Regions from separate parts of the Pseudomonas sp. NPDC089422 genome, predicted to be linked through region 2. Evidence: predicted binding sites of a transcription regulator. Region 2 holds the regulator's gene; the other holds the start of a gene.
The links. Region 2 encodes FliA, which starts transcription of late flagellar genes. Its sites were predicted from a motif close to CTAAAGTTTNNNNNNNNNNNGCCGNTAA; they were not measured.

Region 1 (5,926 bases), on a different contig from region 2:
GCGTCCGAAGACGCCACGAACCGTATCCATGGGCGACATGGCCGATTTGAATTACGACGCGCCAGCCCTTGCAGCGCGGGGCTGGTCGCGATGAGCACGCCGATGTCGCTGGCAGGAATGTACGGCGCTCACGGGTTGAGCATTATCGGAGCCATGAAAAGGGCCATAGTCGGCCGCTGGAGATGAACATGTCCGATACCTTCCTCAATCCGGTCACCACCCAGACCTGGGCCAACGGCCGCCACATCGTGCGCTGCGTCAAGGTCATCCAGGAGACCTGGGACGTGCGCACCTTCTGCTTCATGGCCGACCAGCCGATCATGTTCTTCTTCAAGCCCGGGCAGTTCGTCACCCTGGAGCTGGAGATCGAAGGCAAGCCGGTGATGCGCTCGTACACCATCTCCAGTTCGCCGTCGGTGCCCTACAGCTTCTCGATCACGGTCAAGCGCGTGCCGGGCGGGCTGGTGTCCAACTTCCTCCACGACACCATGCACGAAGGCGCCGAGCTGCCGGTGCACGGGCCGGTGGGGCTGTTCAACGCCATCGACTTCCCGGCAGGCAAGGTGCTCTACCTTTCCGGTGGCGTGGGCATTACCCCGGTGATGTCGATGGCGCGCTGGTTCTACGACACCAACGCCAACGTCGACATGGTGTTCGTGCACAGCGCCCGTTCACCGAAAGACATCATCTACCACCGCGAGCTGGAACAGATGGCTTCGCGCATCCCCAACTTCAGCCTGCACATCATCTGCGAGAAGCACGGGCTGGGTGAGCCGTGGGCGGGTTATCGCGGCTACCTGAACCAGCGCCTGATGGAGCTGATCGCGCCGGACTACATGGAGCGCACGATCTTCTGCTGCGGCCCGACGCCGTACATGACGGCGGTCAAGCGCATGCTCGAGGCGGTTGGCTTCGACATGAAGAACTACCATGAGGAGTCGTTCGGCGCGACGCCGGCAGAGGCCAAGGCCGATGCCGTGGAACATGCCGAGCAGGCGGCCGATGCGCCGGAATTGGATGCTTCGGACCTCAACCTGGTGGAGTTCATCGGCAGCGAGAAGAGCATCCGCGTCGCCCCGGGCGAGACCGTGCATGCGGCGGCGGCGAAAGTCGGGTTGATGATTCCGAAGGCCTGCGGCATGGGCATATGCGGGACCTGCAAGGTGCTCAAGCTGGGCGGCGAAGTGGAGATGGAGCACAACGGCGGGATTACCGAGGAAGACGAGGCCGAGGGCTACATCCTGTCGTGCTGCAGTGTGCCGAAAGGGGATGTGCGGATCGATTACTGATCCGAGATTGCCGGCGCCGCAAAGCGGCCCCGGCTTTCTGAAGTCAGGTACGGAAGCGCGCTACCAACCCATTCAAATCCACCGCCAGGCGCGACAGCTCGGCACTCGCCGCGCTGGTCTGATGCGCCCCGGTAGCACTCTGCACCGACAAATCATTGATGTTCACCAGGTTGCGGTCCACTTCCCGCGCCACCTGGGCCTGCTCCTCGGCCGCACTGGCGATCACCAGGTTACGCTCGTTGATCTGCGCCACAGCCCCGGCAATGGTATCCAGCGCCATGCCCGCACCCTTGGCGATGTTCAGCGTCGACTCGGCGCGCTCGGTGCTGGTGCGCATCGACTCTACCGCCTGTTCGGTACCGCCCTGGATGCTGCCGATCATGCGCTCGATCTCGCTGGTCGACTGCTGGGTGCGATGGGCCAGCGCCCGCACTTCATCCGCCACCACGGCAAAACCACGCCCGGCCTCACCGGCACGCGCCGCTTCGATCGCGGCGTTCAGCGCCAGCAGGTTGGTCTGGTCGGCCAGGCCGCGGATCACGTCGAGCACCTTGCCGATGTCGCGCGATTGTTCGGCCAGGTGGGTGATCAGCTTGGCGGTGGCCTGCACGTCACCGCTCATGCGTTCGATGGCGCCCACGGTTTCCATGACCAGGTCACGACCGTCGCCGGCCGAGCAGCTGGCTTCGCTTGAAGCTTCCGACGTGCTGACCGCATTGCGCGCGACTTCTTCCACGGCACTGGTCATCTCGGTGACGGCCGTGGCGGCCTGTTCGATTTCGTTGTTCTGCTGTTGCAGGCCACGGGCGCTTTCGTCGGTGACGCAGTTCAGCTCCTCGGCGGCCGAGGCCAGCTGGGTGGCGGAACCGGCAATCAGTTGCAGGGTGTCGCGCAACTTGTCCTGCATGCGGGCCATGGCGCGCTGCAGGCGGGCCGCTTCGTCGCTGCCTTCGGCGCGGATGACCTTGGTCAGGTCGCCGTCGGCCACCTGTTCGGCTGCCTGCAGTGCTTCTTCGATCGGCTTGACGATACTGCGGGTCAGCAGGAAGGCGCAGAGGAAGGTCAGCACAGTGGCGGCGATCAACAGGCCGATCACCAGGGCGAAGGCGGCGGCGTACTGGCTGGCGGCGGTTTCATTGGTGGCGCGGGTCTGGTCAGTGTTGATCTGCACCAGGGTGTCCATGATCTTGTTGATCTGTTCGGAGTTGGCCAGCAGGTCGCGATTGAGCAGGTCACGCAGTTCGTCCAGGCGGTCGGCCTGGCTCAGGCTGCGCATGCGCGACTCGAGCTGGCGGTACTGGTTGAGCAGTTGGGTGTACTGGTCGAAGGCGGCCTGCTCGTCGGCGGCACCAATCATCGGCAGGTAGGCCTGGCGGGCACGGTCGATCTGGGCGTTGCGCTGGTCCAGCAGGTTGAGGGTATCGCGCTGGGTTTCCGGCTCGCGGTTGAGCAGCAGGCGATAGGACAGGGTGCGCAGACGCAGGTTGAGTGCCGTCAGTTCATCCAGGGTCTTGATGCTGGGCACGCTGATGTTTTCGATGGCCACACCGGCCTGGCGGATGTTGCCCATCTGCATGAGCGAAAAGATACCGAGGCCGAGCATGAGCACGCCGATCAGGGCGAACCCGAGCAACGCGCGCGGGGCGATGTTCATGTTGCGTAGAGACATGGGGAAGAATCCAGGAGGGAATATGGAGGCGCGGTCCGTGCGACGAAATATGACCTACCTGTCTATCGGTCGTGACTGATGAGTCTTGAGGCTGAGCCAGGGAAAATGTGAGCCAGCTAACTATTTACCTGACCGGCGGTTGATCCAGGTCGGAACAAGGGGCCCGATACCCTGTCAATCTGCGGGGTAGAAACCTTAAGAATCCGATATTTAATGGCGGGGGCTCACGCTTTTCTTTATCGTGTGCGCCCTTTGCAACAACCCGAGATAGACCCATGCTGGAAGCCTCCCTGAATCAACTCGAGCAACTGGTCAGCGACCTGATGCAGAAAAACGCTCAACTCACCGAGCAGAACACTACCCTCGGCCAGGCTCTGGCCCAGGCCAAGGAAGAAAACGAAACCCTGCAACTGTCGCTGATGGAGCAGGAAGAGAAACACGGCGCCACCGCTGCGCGCATCCAGGCGCTGGTCGAGCGCGCCAGTGCCGGCGTCGTCGGCGCATGAGACTGCAAGCGCAGCCGATCAATGTCGTGTCGATCCTCGGCAGCGACTATTCGATCAAGGCGCCCGAAGGCCAGGAAGAAACCTTGGCCCAGGCAGTGCGGATGCTCAACACCGCGCTGAACGAAACCAAGCGCCAGTACCCGACCCTGATCGGCGACAAATTGCTGGTGCTGGCCGCGCTGAACCTGTGTTCCAAGCAGGTTGAACTGCAGAAGGAACACCAGCAGACCCTCGAGCGTACCCAGGCGCAGATCGACGCCACGGTGGACGCTATCGTTCGGACCATCGCTGAGTCCTGATTGAATGCTGGGGCTGCAAGGCAGCCCCAGCGTCCCATGCATTGTTCCAGATCACTGGATTAACTGAATACGCAAGTGTATACACTTCTCGCAAAACAATAATGAGCGGGGAGCAGGGGCATGCGTATCTGGCGTAAGAGCATCCAGTGGCAATTGATTGCAAGCATGGGCGCCGCCCTGCTGGCGAGCATTCTGGTGGTGGTGATCATCTTCACGGTGGCGCTCAACCGTCTGACCGAGCGTTATCTGCTGGAAACGGCCTTGCCGGCCAGCATCGAAGCAATTCGCAACGACATCGAGCGCATGCTTGGCCAGCCCCTGGTGGCTGCGGCTGACATCGCGGGCAACACGCTGCTGCGTGACTGGCTCGCCGGCGGTGAGGATCCCGCTCAAACGCCGCAATTCCTGGAGTACCTGCAGGCTGCCAAGCAACGCAACCATGCATTCACCACGCTGTTCGCCTCGACCGAAACCGGCAACTACTACAACGAGGTTGGCCTGGACCGCGTCCTCAGCCGCGACAACCCCAATGACAAGTGGTTCTACGGCTACATCGACAGCGGCGCCGAACGCCTGGTGAATATCGACATCGACCATGCCACGGGCGAACTGGCGCTGTTCATCGATTACCGGGTGGAAAAGGCTGGCAAGCTGGTCGGCGTGGCCGGCATGGGCCTGCGCATGACCGAGCTGTCGAAACTGATCCACGATTTCAGCTTCGGCGAGCACGGCAAGGTCTTCCTGGTGCGCAACGACGGCCTGATCCAGGTGCATCCGGACGCGGCCTTCAGCGGCAAGCGCCAGCTCGCCGAGCAAATGGGCGAGGACGCAGCCAGGGCGGTCATGGCCAAGGGGGGGCAACTGCACAGCGGCCAGTTCAGCCGAGACGGCGAAGACTACCTGGCGCTGGGGTTGCCTTTGCGCGACCTGAACTGGACCTTGGTGGCCGAAGTGCCGAAGGCAGAAATCTACGCGCAGATGCGCCAGGCGGTGTGGCTGACCAGCCTGATCGGCGGCGCGGTTGCGTTGATTTCGCTGCTGCTGGTGGTACTGCTGGCGCGTGGGTTGGTACGGCCGATTCGCCGCGTCACCGCTGCGCTGGTAGAAATCGGCGGCGGGAGCGGGGACCTCAGCCATCGCCTGGACGATGCCCGTCAGGATGAACTGGGTGATCTGGCCCGTGGTTTCAATCGCTTCCTCGACAGCCAGCGCGGCCTGATTGGCGAAGTGTTGCGCACCAGCCAGCGCCTGCACCTGGCTGTGGAGCAGGTAACCCAGGTGGTGGACAACACGGCCGAGCGCTCCGGTCGCCAGCAGGAAATGACCGAGATGGTCGCCACTGCCGTGCACGAGATGGGCCTGACCGTGCAGGACATCGCCCGCAATGCCGGTGATGCGGCCCAGGCGTCGCAATCGGCACGGGAGGAGGCGTTGCAGGCGCGTGAAGTCGTGCAGCGTTCGATCCGAGGTATCGAGGGCATGTCGGGTGATATCGGCAAGGCGGCCGATGCCGTCAGCCAGTTGGCCGATGAAGTCGCCTCGATCGATGAAGTGCTTGCTGTCATCCGCAGTATTTCCGAGCAGACCAACTTGCTGGCGCTGAACGCAGCCATCGAGGCCGCGCGGGCAGGGGATATGGGCCGCGGGTTTGCCGTTGTGGCCGATGAGGTGCGTACCTTGGCCCGGCGTACGCAACTGTCGACCGATGAAGTGCAGCAGATGATCCAGCGCCTGAAGCAGGGTGCGGGTTCAGCCGTGAGTTCGATGCAGGCGGGGCAGCAGGCGACTGGCAGTGGTGTGGAGTCCAGCCAGCGTACTGGCGCGTCTTTGGGCGCGATTACCGATCAGGTCGAGCACATCAGCGACATGAACCACCAGGTGGCCACCGCGACCGAGGAGCAGTCGGCGGTGACCGAGGAGATCAACCGCACGGTGCAGGGGATTTCCGACCTGGCACGGGAGACGGCGGCCGAGGTGCAGGGGTGCCGCGAGGAATGCCAGGCCTTGCGTGGGTTGGCTGATGATCTGGCGCGGCAGATGGGTGGGTTCAAACTCTAGATTGCTGGGGCCGCTTTGCGGCCCTTTCGCGACGCAAGGCCGCTCCTACAAGGAAACGCGTACCTCGTGTAGGAGCGGCCTTGTGTCGCGAAAGGAGGGCGAAGC
Region 2 (5,926 bases):
GCGGTGGCAGCCGGCAAGGCATCGGCCTGGAAGGTGCCCTTGCCGTGCAACTGGTCCAGCAACGACTCGAATTCTTCGTCGGTGATCTCGTCGCTCACCGGCGCACTGCCATCGACCAGCGCTTCGGTGGCGGCCACTTCGGGCGAGAACTGGCCCTTGCCATGCAATTGATCGAGCAGCGATTCGAACTCGGCGTCGGTGATGTCGTCACCCGCGCCGCCCAGGGTCTCGCCCTGCAGCTGTTCTTCGGCTGCGGCCGCTTCGGCCTTGACCGCGTCGAGCGAGTCGAGCAGCTGCTCGAACTCGGTGTCGGTAATGTCCGCCTCGGCAGCCACCGGCTCCGGCGCAGCTTCGACCACCGCTGCCGGGGCGTCGGCGCTGGCAGGTTCCGCCAGGCGCGACAGGGCCGCCAGCAGCTCCGGCGTGGCCGGGGTCACTTCGCTGCGCTCACGCACCTGGCCGAACATGCTGTTGACCGTGTCCAGTGCTTCGAGCACCACATCCATCAGTTCCGCGTCGACCCGGCGCTCACCTTTGCGCAGGATGTCGAACACGTTCTCGGCAATGTGGCAGCATTCCACCAGCTCGTTCAGCTGAAGGAAGCCGGCGCCCCCTTTTACAGTGTGGAAACCGCGAAAGATCGCATTGAGCAGGTCGGCATCGTCGGGCCGGCTTTCCAGCTCGACCAGTTGCTCGGACAGTTGCTCAAGAATTTCGCCGGCTTCTACCAGGAAATCCTGAAGGATTTCTTCATCGGCGCCGAAGCTCATTAAACGTGCTCCTTAAAAACCCAGGCTGGACAGCAGATCGTCGACGTCGTCCTGACCGGACACAACGTCTTCACGCTTATCGGCATGAATCTGCGGACCTTCACCCCGAGTCGGATGTTTTTCTTGATCTTTTTCAGCGCGCAGCTGCTGGTGGTCATGTTCGATACCGGCAAAACGGTCGACCTGACTGGCCATCAGCACGAGCTTGAGCAGATTGCTTTCCACTTCGGTGACCAGCGCCGTCACGCGCTTGATCACCTGGCCGGTCAGGTCCTGATAGTCCTGGGCCAGCAGAATGTCGTTGAGGTGGCCGGCGACCTTGCGGTTACCCTCGGCGCTGAGCGTCAGGAAACTGTCGACGCGCTTGACCAGGTCGCGGAACTCCGGCGCTGCGACTTCGCGGCGCATGAAGCGCTGCCAGTCGACGCTCAGGCCTTGCGCCTCGGCTGCCAGCTCGTTGAGCACCGGCGTGCTCTCCTCCACCAGGTCCATGGTGCGGTTGGCAGCGCCCTCGGTGAGCTTGACCACGTAGGACAGGCGCTCGGTGGCGTCGGTGATCTGCGAGACTTCCTCGGCCTGCGGCATGCGCGGGTCGATCTGAAAGCTGACGATCGCGCTGTGCAGTTCACGGGTGAGCTTGCCGACTTCCTGGTACAGGCCACGGTCGCGGGTCTGGTTGAGCTGATGAATCAGCTGCACCGCGTCGCCGAAACGGCCCCGTTCCAGGCTCTCGACCAGCTCCTGAGCATGTTTCTTCAGGGTCGACTCGAACTCCCCCAAAGACGTCTGTGTTGATTCCATGGCGCCCCCTGACGTGACTCAGCCGTTGACGCGTTCGAAGATCTTCTCGATCTTTTCTTTGAGCACCTGGGCGGTGAACGGCTTGACCACGTAACCATTGACGCCGGCCTGGGCCGCTTCGATGATCTGGTCGCGCTTGGCTTCGGCGGTCACCATCAGCACCGGCATGGTCTTCAGGCGATCGTGGGCACGGACCTTGCGCAGCAGGTCGATACCGGTCATGCCAGGCATGTTCCAGTCAGTCACCAGGAAGTCGTAATGGCCGCTTTCGAGCATCGGCAGCGCGGTGGTGCCGTCATCGGCTTCATCGGTGTTGGTGTAGCCCAGGTCACGCAACAGGTTCTTGATGATCCGCCGCATCGTCGAAAAGTCGTCAACGATGAGGATTTTCATATCTTTGTTCAAGTAGACCTCCAAGCAGTCTCAAACGCGCTCGGCCCCGAGCACGCGTATTCATTCAATTCGGTACAACGTAGAAAACGACTGCAACGACCCTTGGCTCAACGCGCCCGCCATTCCCCCAGGCGGCTGCGCAGGCGCGCGGCACACTGGCTGTGCAACTGGCTGACACGCGATTCGCTGACCCCCAGCACCTCACCGATTTCCTTGAGGTTCAGCTCTTCGTCGTAGTACAGCGCCAGCACCAGGCGCTCACGCTCCGGAAGGTTGGCGATCGCATCGGTCAGGGCAGCCTGGAAGCGCTCGTCCTCCAGATCGCGCGACGGCTCGACCTGGCCACTGGCGCCGTCCTCGTGCAACCCTTCGTGCTCGCCGTCCTGCAACAGGTCGTCGAAACTGAACAGGCGGCTGCCCAAGGTATCGTTCAGGATCCCGTAGTAATCATCGAGACTCAATTGGAGTTCGGCAGCAACTTCATGATCTTTAGCGTCGCGGCCCGTTCTTGCTTCCACGGCGCGCATCGCGTCACTGACCATGCGCGTATTGCGGTGCACCGAACGCGGTGCCCAATCGCCCTTGCGGACCTCGTCGAGCATCGCCCCGCGGATGCGGATGCCGGCGTAGGTTTCGAAGCTGGCGCCCTTGCTGGCGTCGTACTTGTTGGCCACTTCCAGCAGGCCGATCATGCCGGCCTGGATCAGGTCCTCGACCTGGACGTTGGCCGGCAGGCGTGCCAGCAAGTGGTAGGCGATGCGCTTGACCAGCGGCGCGTAGCGTTCCACCAGCTCGAACTGGGCGTCTTTCGACGCCTTGCTGTACATCTTGAAGCCGCTCGCGTTCATAGCACAGGTCCTGCGCTGGTGGGTTGCACCAGGCGCTCGACAAAGAACTCAAGGTGGCCGCGCGGGTTGGCCGGCAGCGGCCAGCTGTCGACCTTCTGCGCGATGGCCTTGAAGGCCAGGGCACACTTGGAGCGAGGGAAAGCCTCGTACACCGCGCGCTGTTTCTGCACCGCCTTGCGCACGCTCTCGTCATACGGCACGGCGCCGACGTATTGCAGGGCGACGTCAAGGAAGCGGTCGGTGACCTTGGTCAACTTGGCGAACAGGTTGCGCCCTTCCTGCGGGCTCTGCGCCATGTTGGCCAGCACACGGAAACGGTTCATGCCGTAGTCGCGATTGAGCAGTTTGATCAGCGCGTAGGCGTCGGTGATCGAGGTTGGCTCGTCGCACACCACCAGCAGCACTTCCTGCGCCGCGCGCACGAAGCTGACTACCGAGTCACCGATACCCGCAGCGGTGTCGATCACCAGCACGTCGAGGTTGTCGCCGATCTCGCTGAAGGCCTGTATCAGCCCGGCATGCTGGGCCGGGGCCAGGTGCACCATGCTCTGGGTGCCGGAGGCGGCCGGCACGATGCGCACACCGCCAGGCCCCTGCAACAGCACATCACGCAGCTCGCAGCGCCCCTCGATGACATCGGCCAGGGTGCGTTTCGGGGTGAGGCCAAGCAATACGTCGACATTGGCCAGGCCAAGGTCGGCGTCCAGCAACATCACCCGGCGGCCGAGTTCGGCCAGCGCCAGGGACAGGTTCACTGAAACGTTAGTCTTGCCGACGCCACCTTTGCCACCGGTGACGGCGATCACCTGTACGGGATGCATGCTACCCATGTTCGTTGTTTACCTTGTCTCGCTTGGACCCAAGCCACACGCGGGGTAGCACTGCCAACCCCGGAATGTAGGTACTTTGCATACGCTTCATCCTCAACCTGCGCGCCGCGGGTTGTGGTAGAGATCAGCGAACATGTCGGCCATCGCCTCTTCGCTGGGCTCGTCCTGCAGCTGCACGTTCACCGCGCGGGTCACCAGCTGGTGCGGGCGCGGCAGGTGCAGGTCGTCAGGAATGCGCGGGCCGTCGGTGAGGTAGGCCACGGGCAGTTCATGACTGATGGCCAGGCTCAGCACGTCGCCGAGGCTCGCCGTTTCATCGAGTTTGGTCAGGATGCATCCGGCCAGGCCGCAGCGCTTGTAGCTGTGGTAGGCAGCGGTCAGCACCTGCTTCTGGCTGGTGGTGGCCAGCACCAGGTAGTTCTTCGCGGCAATGCCACGGCCGGCCAGGGTTTCCAGCTGCATGCGCAGGGCCGGGTCGCTGGCTTGCAGGCCGGCGGTATCGATCAGCACCACGCGCTTGCGCAGCAGCGGCTCCAGCGCGGCGGCCAACGACTGGCCCGGATCGACGTAGGTCACCGGTACGTTGAGGATGCGCCCCAGGGTCTTGAGCTGCTCCTGGGCACCGATGCGGAAACTGTCCATGCTCACCAGGGCCAGGTTCTGCGGGCCGTACTTGAGCACGTAACGCGCTGCCAGCTTGGCCAGGGTGGTGGTCTTGCCCATGCCGGCCGGGCCGACCATGGCGATCACGCCGCCCTCTTCGATCGGTTCGACCTGCGGCACTTCGATCATCCGTGCCAGGTGCGCCAGCAGCATGCGCCAGGCCTGGCGCGGCTCTTCGATGCCATTGGTGAGGTCGAGCAGTTCGCGGGCGATCGGGCCGGACAGGCCAATGCGCTGCAGGCGACGCCAGAGGTTGGCCTGGGCCGGTTTGCTGCCCTGCAGCTGGTTCCAGGCCAACGAGCCGAGCTGCACTTCGAGCAGCTCACGCAGGCCCGACAGCTCCGAGCGCATGGCGTCGAACAGGCGCGGGTCGACCGGGGCCGGAGCAGGCGCGGCAGCCGCTGCCGGGGCATCGACATGCGCTTCGATCAATGGCTCGGCGGCGGTCAGCGACTGGCCGGCGAACAATTGGCGGTTGCCTTCGCTGGCCTCGGCGCGGTTGTCCAGCTCGGCCTGGGCAGTGGCGATGCGCGACTGGGTCTTGCGCAGCTCTTCTTCCAGCTCGACGTTGGGCACGCGCGGGGCCAGCGCGGACAGCTTGTAGTCCAGCGCGGCGGTCAGCTCGACACCACCGGCGATGCGGCGGTTGCCGATGATGGCGGCATCGGAGCCCAGCTCATCACGAACCAGCTTCATGGCCTGACGCATATCGGCGGCGAAAAAACGCTTGACTTGCATAACCCACTACCTCAGCCGTTGGGGCCCACTGTGGCAACGATGGTGACTTGCTTGTTATCCGGTATTTCCTGATACGCCAGAACATGCAAATTCGGTACAGCCAGGCGGCCGAAGCGCGACAACATGGCACGGATCGGGCCAGCTACCAGAAGAATGGCCGGTTGGCCTTGCATTTCCTGGCGCTGGCAGGCGTCGATCAGCGAACGCTGCAGCTTTTCGGCCATGCTCGGCTCAAGAAGAACACCGTCTTCCTGACCTTGCCCGGCCCTTTGCAAACTATTGAGCAAGATCTGTTCCAACCTTGGCTCAAGGGTGATCACAGGCAGCTCGGACTCAACGCCGACAATGCTTTGGACGATGGCACGACACAATCCGACGCGCACTGCCGCCACCAGCGCGGCGGTATCTTGACTCTTGTTGGCATTGTTGGCGATGGCCTCGGCAATACTGCGGATGTCACGCACCGGCACTTGCTCTGACAACAACGCCTGCAGGACCTTGAGCAGCCCCGACAAGGAAATGACACCAGGCACCAGCTCTTCTGCAAGTTTAGGCGAAGCCTTGGACAATACCTGCAACAGCTGCTGGACCTCTTCGTGACCGATCAGCTCGTGGCAGTGCTTCTGCAGGATCTGGTTGAGGTGGGTGGCAACCACGGTACTGGCGTCGACCACGGTATACCCCAGCGACTGCGCCTGGGCGCGCTGGCCGATGTCGATCCACACCGCCTCGAGGCCGAATGCCGGGTCGCGCGCGGCGATACCGTTGAGGGTGCCGAACACCTGCCCCGGGTTGATCGCCAGCTCGCGGTCCGGGTAGATCTCGGCTTCGGCGAGAATCACGCCCATCAGCGTCAGGCGATAGGCGCTGGGCTGCAGGTCGA

Region 1: the regulator FliA is predicted to act here: its motif matches at 3,021-3,048, upstream of ACIPZ8_RS13740 (methyl-accepting chemotaxis protein).

What each region holds. Positions count from the first base shown of each region.
Region 1 covers NZ_JBIVHW010000006.1:252,572-258,497, forward strand. Annotated here, with positions in the region: gene gbcB (glycine-betaine demethylase subunit GbcB) at 189-1,289, shown strand; gene ACIPZ8_RS13740 (methyl-accepting chemotaxis protein) at 1,333-2,958, opposite strand; gene ACIPZ8_RS13745 (hypothetical protein) at 3,234-3,464, shown strand; gene ACIPZ8_RS13750 (cell division protein ZapA) at 3,461-3,763, shown strand; partial or broken gene ACIPZ8_RS13755 (cache domain-containing protein) at 3,929-4,957, shown strand; gene ACIPZ8_RS13760 (methyl-accepting chemotaxis protein) at 5,093-5,821, shown strand.
Region 2 covers NZ_JBIVHW010000005.1:256,906-262,831, forward strand. Annotated here, with positions in the region: gene ACIPZ8_RS11850 (chemotaxis protein CheA) at 1-770, opposite strand, end outside; gene ACIPZ8_RS11855 (protein phosphatase CheZ) at 783-1,571, opposite strand; gene ACIPZ8_RS11860 (chemotaxis response regulator CheY) at 1,590-1,964, opposite strand; gene fliA (RNA polymerase sigma factor FliA) at 2,072-2,812, opposite strand; gene fleN (flagellar synthesis regulator FleN) at 2,809-3,642, opposite strand; gene flhF (flagellar biosynthesis protein FlhF) at 3,736-5,043, opposite strand; gene flhA (flagellar biosynthesis protein FlhA) at 5,055-5,926, opposite strand, start outside.